2 linked regions of the Pararoseomonas sp. SCSIO 73927 genome follow. The protein of the gene in region 2 interacts with the protein of the main gene of each other region in a pairwise test. Links are inferred from orthologs where the notes say so. Each region holds a gene or a part of one and is shown on either strand. Other genes may lie near its edges.

Region 1 (3,227 bases), 1.3 Mb from region 2 along the record:
TCAGCTCCCGCAGCGGCATCGTCTTGAACTTGCGGAGGTTCTCGCGCATCCGGTCGTAGACCACGACCTTGTCGTTCGCGGAGAAGCCGATGATCGTCAGGATCGCCGCGATCGTCGTCAGGTTGAACTCCAGCCGCGTGACGGCGAGGAAGCCCACCACCTTCGTGGTGTCCAGGATCAGCGTGACGATGGCGCCGATGGCGAACTGCCACTCGAAGCGCACCCAGATGTAGATCAGCATCGCGCCGAGCGAGATGGCGAGCGCGATCAGCCCGCCCGTGAAGAGCTCGTCCGAGACGCGGTTGCCCACCGCCTCCGTCCGCAGGATGCGCGTGCCGGGCGCCGCCCCCTCCAGCGCCCCGCGGACGCGGGAGACGGCCTGCTGCGTCGCCGCCTCCTCGCCCTGGACGGGCAGGCGGATGAGGACGGTGTCGGCATCGCCGAACTGCTGCAGCCCGACATCGCCGACGTTCAGGCCGGAGACGGCCGCGCGCAGCCGGCCGAGATCGGCCGGCCCGGGCGTGCGGGCCTCCATCGTGATCCCGCCCTTGAAGTCGATCCCCTGCTCGAGCCCGGGATGGATGGCGAGGATAACGGAGCCGATGGAGAGGATCGCGGAGACGACGAGCCCCGCGACCCGGCCCTTCATGAACTGGATCTTGGTGTTGTCGGGAACGAGCCGGAAAAGGGGGCGGTAGAAGCCGAGCATGTGCGTATTCCCCTCTCAGACCGGCAGCTCGCGCGGGCGGCGCGCGCGGTACCACCAGGAGACGAGCAGGCGGACGAGGGTGGTGGCCGTCCACATCTGCACCACCGTGCCGATGGCGACCGTGACGGCGAAGCCCTTCACTGGGCCGGAGCCGAAGGCGTAGAGGCAGACCATGGCGATGAGGTTCGTCAGGTTGCTGTCCATGATGGTGCCGGACGCCTTGGTGAAGCCCAGCTCCAGCGCCTGGATCGGCGTTCGCCCGGCCTTCGTCTCCTCGCGGATGCGCTCGTTGATCAGGATGTTGGCGTCCAGCGCGGTGCCGAGCGTGAGCACGATGCCGGCAATGCCCGGCAGGGTCAGCGTGGCCTGCAGCAGGGACAGCGCCGCGATCATCAGCAGGATGTTCACGAGCAGCGCGACATTGGCGAACCAGCCGAGCAGCCCGTAGGCGAAGCCCATGTAGAGGAAGACAAAGGCCGCGCCCGCGAGGAGCGAGATCACGCCCGCCCGGATGGCGTCCGCCCCCAGCTCCGGCCCCACCGTCCGCTCCTCCACCACCGTCAGCGGGGCGGGCAGGGCGCCGGCGCGCAGCAGCACGGCCACGTCGTTGGCGGTGCGGGCGTTGAAGCTGCCGCTGATCTGGCCGCTGCCGCCGATGATCGGCTCCCGGATCACCGGGGCGGTGATCACCTTGTCGTCCAGCACGATGGCGAAGGGCCGGCCCACGTTCTGGCGCGTCACCTCCGCGAAGCGGCGGGTGCCGACAGAATCGAAGGTGAAATTCACCACCCACTCGCCGTTGCGGCTGTCCTGGCCGGCGCGGGCATCGGAGAGGTTGGCGCCGTCCACCTCCACGCGGCGGCGTACCGCGTAGCGCTCCGGCAGGCCGCCCTGCCGCGTCTCGCCCTGGAGAAACTGCACGCCGGGCGGCGGGGCGCCGGTGCCCTGCGGGTTCGCGTTCTCGTCCAGCAGGTGGAAGGTCATGCGGGCGGTGCGGCCCAGCAGGTCCTTGATGCGGTTGGGATCCTCCACGCCGGGGAGCTGCACGAGGATGCGGCTCTGCCCCTGGCGCGCGATCAGCGCCTCGGCGACGCCGGTCTCGTCGATGCGGCGCCGCACGATCTCGATGGACTGCTCCACCGCGCCCCCGGCGCGCGCCACCAGGGCGGCGTCGGACAGGGCGGCGGTCACCGTGCCGTCCGGCGCGGTCGTCACGGCGATGTCCGGCTCGGTCGCGCCGGTGGGGGAGCCGCGGACGGGGATGGGGTTGGACAGCTCCCGGATCGCGGCAGCGGCGGCGTCCACTTGGGCCGCGTCGCGCACGCGGAAGGACAGGTGGCGGTTGTTCGGGTCCCCCGCCAGGTTCATGTAGCCGACATTGGCGGTGCGCAGCCGGGTCCTGGCGCCGTCCACCAGGCTCTCCACCCGTTCCCGCACCACCGCGTTCATGTCCACCTCTAGCAAGAGGTAGGAGCCGCCGCGCAGGTCGAGGCCGAGGGAGATCTGCCGCGCCGCCCAGGATGGCAGGGCCGAGCGCGGGACGAGATTCGGGACGCAGAGAAGCAGGCCCAGGGCGATGACGCCCAGGATCGCGGCGACTTTCCACCGCGCGAAGTACAGCATGGCCTGTTCGGCCCCCCGTGAGTTAACCGGCGTCATGCCCGGGAAATAGGGCCGGAAGATGCGGCCCGGCCGCCCCCGATGCAACCCTTGCGAGGTTTTGCTACAGCGCGCGCGGTTTCGAAGGGATTAGCGGCATGCGTCTTCGGTTGGGCATCCTCGGCGCCGGGCATTTCGGCCGGTTCCACGCGCTGAAGGCCGCCAAGGCGCCCCGGTTCGACCTGATCGGCCTGCACGACGCCGATCCGGCCCGCGCCGCCCTGGTGGCCGGGGAGGCGGGCTGCCCCGCCCTCTCGGCCGAGGCCGTGATCGCCGCCGCCGATGCCGTGATCGTCGCCGCCCCCACCGCCTTTCACCACGGCCTGGCCCATGCTGCCCTTTCCGCAGGCAAGCATGTGCTGGTCGAAAAGCCCATCGCCGCGACGCTGGAGCAGGCGGACGACCTTGTCGCCCTGGCCCGGGCCAAGGGAGTGGTGCTGCAGGTCGGGCAGTTGGAGCGCTTTTCCGGCGGGATGCGGGCGCTTCGGGCAGAGGGCGGGCTGGCCGCCCGCGTCGGCCGACCGCTCTACATGGAGGCGATCCGCATCGCCCCCTTCCGTCCGCGCAGCCTCGACGTCTCCGTGGTGCTGGACCTGATGATCCACGACCTGGACCTGGCCTTGGCGCTTGCCGGCAGCCCTCTGGTGGGGGTGGACGCGGTGGGATCGGCGGTCGCTTCTCCCACCATCGACATCGCCAATGCCCGGCTGCGCTTCGGCAACGGGGCGGTGGCGACGGTCACCGCCAGCCGGGTCTCCCTGCATATGGAGCGCCGGCTGCGGCTGTTCGGGGATGCCGGCTACCTGAACCTGGACCACCTGAAGCGGGAGATGTTCTGGGTGCGCCGGGGGGAGGGGGC
Region 2 (3,408 bases):
AGAAAAAGGCGGCAATGGCCCCAATGTCCCAGGCCTCGTCCTCGGTGAAGCCGGCCTCCGCCAGCGCGGCGTGGTCGGCGTCGCCCACCAGGTGGGACTGCGTGCCGACCTTCAGCGCGTAGTCCAGCATTGCGCGATGGCGCGGCGGGAGCCCGGCCTTGCGGTAGTTGGTGGCGACGAGGTCCGCGATCAGCGGGTCCTTCGCCCGCACGCGCAGGATCGCCCCGTGCGCCACCACGCAGTACTGGCAGGAATGGGCGGCGGAGACGGCGACGACGATCATCTCGCGCTCGGCGATCGTCAGCCCCTCGCGCTTCTCCATCAGCGCGTCGTGGTAGGCGACGAAGGCGCGGAACTCTGCCGGGCGGCGTGCGAGCAGCAGGAAGACGTTGGGCACGAAGCCCGCCTTCTCCTGCACCGCCAGGATCTTCTCCCGGATGTCGTCCGGCAGCTCCGCCAGCTCGGGCACGGGGTAGCGGAAGGGGCGGGCGGCATCGTTCGGCATCGGCGTTTCCGTTTCCTGGGCGCCTCGCACGGCGCCCAGGAAGCGTATCACGCCGGGATCAACCCCGCAGCGCGGCGCCTGTGGCCTTGGTCACGGCCGCGACGACCTTGGCGATCACCGCCTCGATCTCCGCATCCGTCATCGTCCGCTCGCGCGGCTGCAGCACCACCTCCAGCGCCAGCGAGACCTTGCCCTCGGGCAGCCGGTCCCCGGCGTAGCGGTCGAAGAGCGAGACATCGGCCACAAGCGCCTTCTCCGCGTTGCGGGCCGCGCGCAGAAGGGCGTCCGCCCCCACCGCCTCGTCCACGAGGAAGGCCAGGTCGCGCCGCACGGGCTGGAAGGCGGCCAAGTCCGGCGCAGCCTTCTTCCGCCGCTTCGGCTCGGGGATGGAATCCAGCAGCACCTCGAAGGCGACCGCCGGCCCGTCGATGCCGAGGGTGGAGAGAACGCGCGGGTGCAGCTCCCCGAAGCGCGCGAGCGGCAGCTTCGGGCCGCTCCGCAGCACGCCGGAGCGGCCGGGGTGGTAGTAGCCCGGCGCGTCCGTGGTGACCGTCAGCGCGGCCGGAGACAGGCCGAGCGCCAGGAGCACCGCCAGAGCATCGCCCTTGGCGTCCAGCGCGTCGAAGTGGCGCGGCTTGGCCTCCCAGTGGCGCGGCGTGCCGCCCAGCCGCACCCCGGCCGCGGTGGCGAGCTGCCCTTCCGGCGTGGGCGCGGCGTAGGAGGCACCGATCTCAAAGAGCGAGACGTCCGCGTAGCCGCGCGCCGCGTTGCGCCCGGCGGCCTGCAGCAGGGTGGCGACCGGCGTCGGCCGCATCTGGTCCAGGTCCGCCGCGATCGGGTTCTCCACCCGCAGCATCTCCGGCGTCTCGCCGAACAGGGCGGCGGCGCCGCGCGCGGTGAAGCCGAAGGTCACCGCCTCGGCGAGGCCGCGGGCGGCCAGCACGCGGCGGGCCAGCCCCGCCCGGCTCTGGCGCGGGGTGAGGGAGGGGAGGGGCAGGCGGCCCTCGGCGGGCAAGGACACGGCGGGGATGGCGTCCAGCCCCTCCAGCCGCAGCACCTCCTCCAGCAGGTCGCACTCGGCCTCAACCGCCTCCGCGCCCTCGGCGGCGGCGCGGGCGCGGGCGGGGTCGATCCCCGGCTCCTGCGTCAGCTCCGTGCCGCCCGCGCGGTAGGCGGAGCGGGAGGAGGCGATGTCGTTTCGCCAGGAGGGGACGGCGACCGTCACCTCGGCGGCGTCCCTTGCGACGACCGAGAACCCCAGCCGCTCCAGCGAGTTCACCGCCGCCTCGGCCGGGATGCCGGAACCGCCCAGGCCCGCGATGCGGTCGTAGCGCAGCGTCGCCTCGCGCTGCCAAGCGGGCTCCGCGCCCGCCTCCGAGACTGTGCTCGCCTCGCCGCCGCAGAGGTCGATGATCATCCGCGTGGCGGCGTCCAGCATGGCGCCTTGCGCCGCCGGGTCCAGCCCGCGCTCGTTCCGCGCGCGCGCGTCGCTGTGCACGCCGTGCCGGCGGCCGGTGAGGGCGATCCGCACGGGGTCGAACAGCGCGCACTCCACGAAGACCTCGCGCGTGGTCTCGTCGCAGCCCGTGGACTCACCGCCGACGATGGCGGCGAGGCTCTCCACCCCGGCCTCGTCGGTGATGACGATGTCCTCCGGCGTCGGGCGGTAGGTCTTGCCGTTCAGCGCCAGGTACTCGTCGCCCTCGCGGCCCAGGCGCATGGTCAGGGTGGTGCCGCGCACCTTGGCCATGTCGAAGACGTGCAGCGGGCGGCCGAGGTCGAAGGTGAAGTAGTTCGTCACGTCCACCAGCGCGTTGATCGGCCGCAGCCCGATCGCCGTCAGCCGGTCTTGCAGCCATTTCGGCGAGGGGCCGTTCGTGACGCCCCGCACGGCCCGGCCGAGCACCTGGATGCAGGCGCGGGGGTCGTCGATGGTCCAGTGCAGCGGCGTGTCGTAGGCGGGCTCCACCGCCTCGAATTCCAACGCCTTCAGCTGGCCCAGGCCTGCCGCGGCGAGGTCGCGCGCCACGCCGCGCACGGCCAGCGCGTCGCCGCGGTTCGGGGTGACGCTGATCTCGATCACCGGATCGCCCAGCCCCGCCCATTCCGCGTAGGAGGCGCCCACGGGCGCGTCCGCCGGCAGTTCCACGATGCCGTCATGGTCCTCGCCCAGGCCCATCTCCCGCGTCGAGAGCATCATGGCCTCGCTCTTCACGCCACGGATCTCGCCCTGCTTCAGCGTGATGCCCGTGCCCGGCACGAAGGCGCCCGGCAGCGCCGCCACGCCCTTCATCCCAGCGCGCGCGTTCGGCGCGCCGCAGACGACGGAGCGGAGGGTGCCGTCGCCGACATCCACCTTCAGCGCGCGCAGGCGATCGGCGTTCGGGTGCTGCTCGGCTTCCACCACATGGGCGATGCGGAAGGGGGCGAGGGCGGCGGCGCGGTCCTCCACGCCCTCCACCTCGAGCCCGATGGTGTTGAGGGTGGCGAGGATCTGCTCGAGCGTCGCCTCGGTCTCGAGATGGTCGCGCAGCCAGGAGAGGGTGAACTTCATCGTCTCTTACGCCGCGTCGTGCAGGGTGAAGGGGGAGAGCGGGCTTGTGGCGTAGTGCCGCAGCCAGCGCAGGTCGGCCTCGTAGAAGGGCCGCAGGTCGGGGATGCCGTGCTTCAGCATGGTGATGCGCTCGATCCCCATGCCGAAGGCGAAGCCCTGCCACACGCGCGGGTCCAGCCCGACATTGGCCAGCACCTTCGGGTGGACCATGCCGCTGCCCAGGATCTCCAGCCAGTCGCCCCCGCTGCCGAGCTCGCCCGTCTTCCGGCTCCAGCCGATATCCACTTCCATGGAGGGCTCGGTGAAGGGGAAGTAGCTGCTGCGGAAGCGCACGGGCAGGTCGGCGATG

Evidence for each region.
Region 1: the proteins of pheT (region 2) and secD interact in binary tests that used the Escherichia coli proteins (3 or more experiments, as listed by UniProt). The link is inferred for Pararoseomonas sp. SCSIO 73927 from one-to-one orthologs.

What each region holds. Positions count from the first base shown.
Region 1 is NZ_CP146232.1:3,424,943-3,428,169, forward strand. The notes cover bases 29-2,944. They hold secD (protein translocase subunit SecD), read right to left. Parts: upstream 2,333-2,944; coding sequence 725-2,332; downstream 29-724. Other genes in these bases: secF (protein translocase subunit SecF), read right to left, coding at 29-709; VQH23_RS16010 (Gfo/Idh/MocA family oxidoreductase), read left to right, coding at 2,467-2,944. In the rest of the region: more of secF, read right to left, coding at 1-28; more of VQH23_RS16010, read left to right, coding at 2,945-3,227. UniProt on the Escherichia coli protein: Part of the Sec protein translocase complex. Interacts with the SecYEG preprotein conducting channel. SecDF uses the proton motive force (PMF) to complete protein translocation after the ATP-dependent function of SecA.
Region 2 is NZ_CP146232.1:4,730,018-4,733,425, reverse strand. What follows is about bases 312-3,408. They hold pheT (phenylalanine--tRNA ligase subunit beta), read right to left. Parts: upstream 3,060-3,408; coding sequence 564-3,059; downstream 312-563. Other genes in these bases: pheS (phenylalanine--tRNA ligase subunit alpha), read right to left, coding at 3,066-3,408; VQH23_RS22360 (peroxidase-related enzyme), read right to left, coding at 312-505. Also shown: more of VQH23_RS22360, read right to left, coding at 1-311.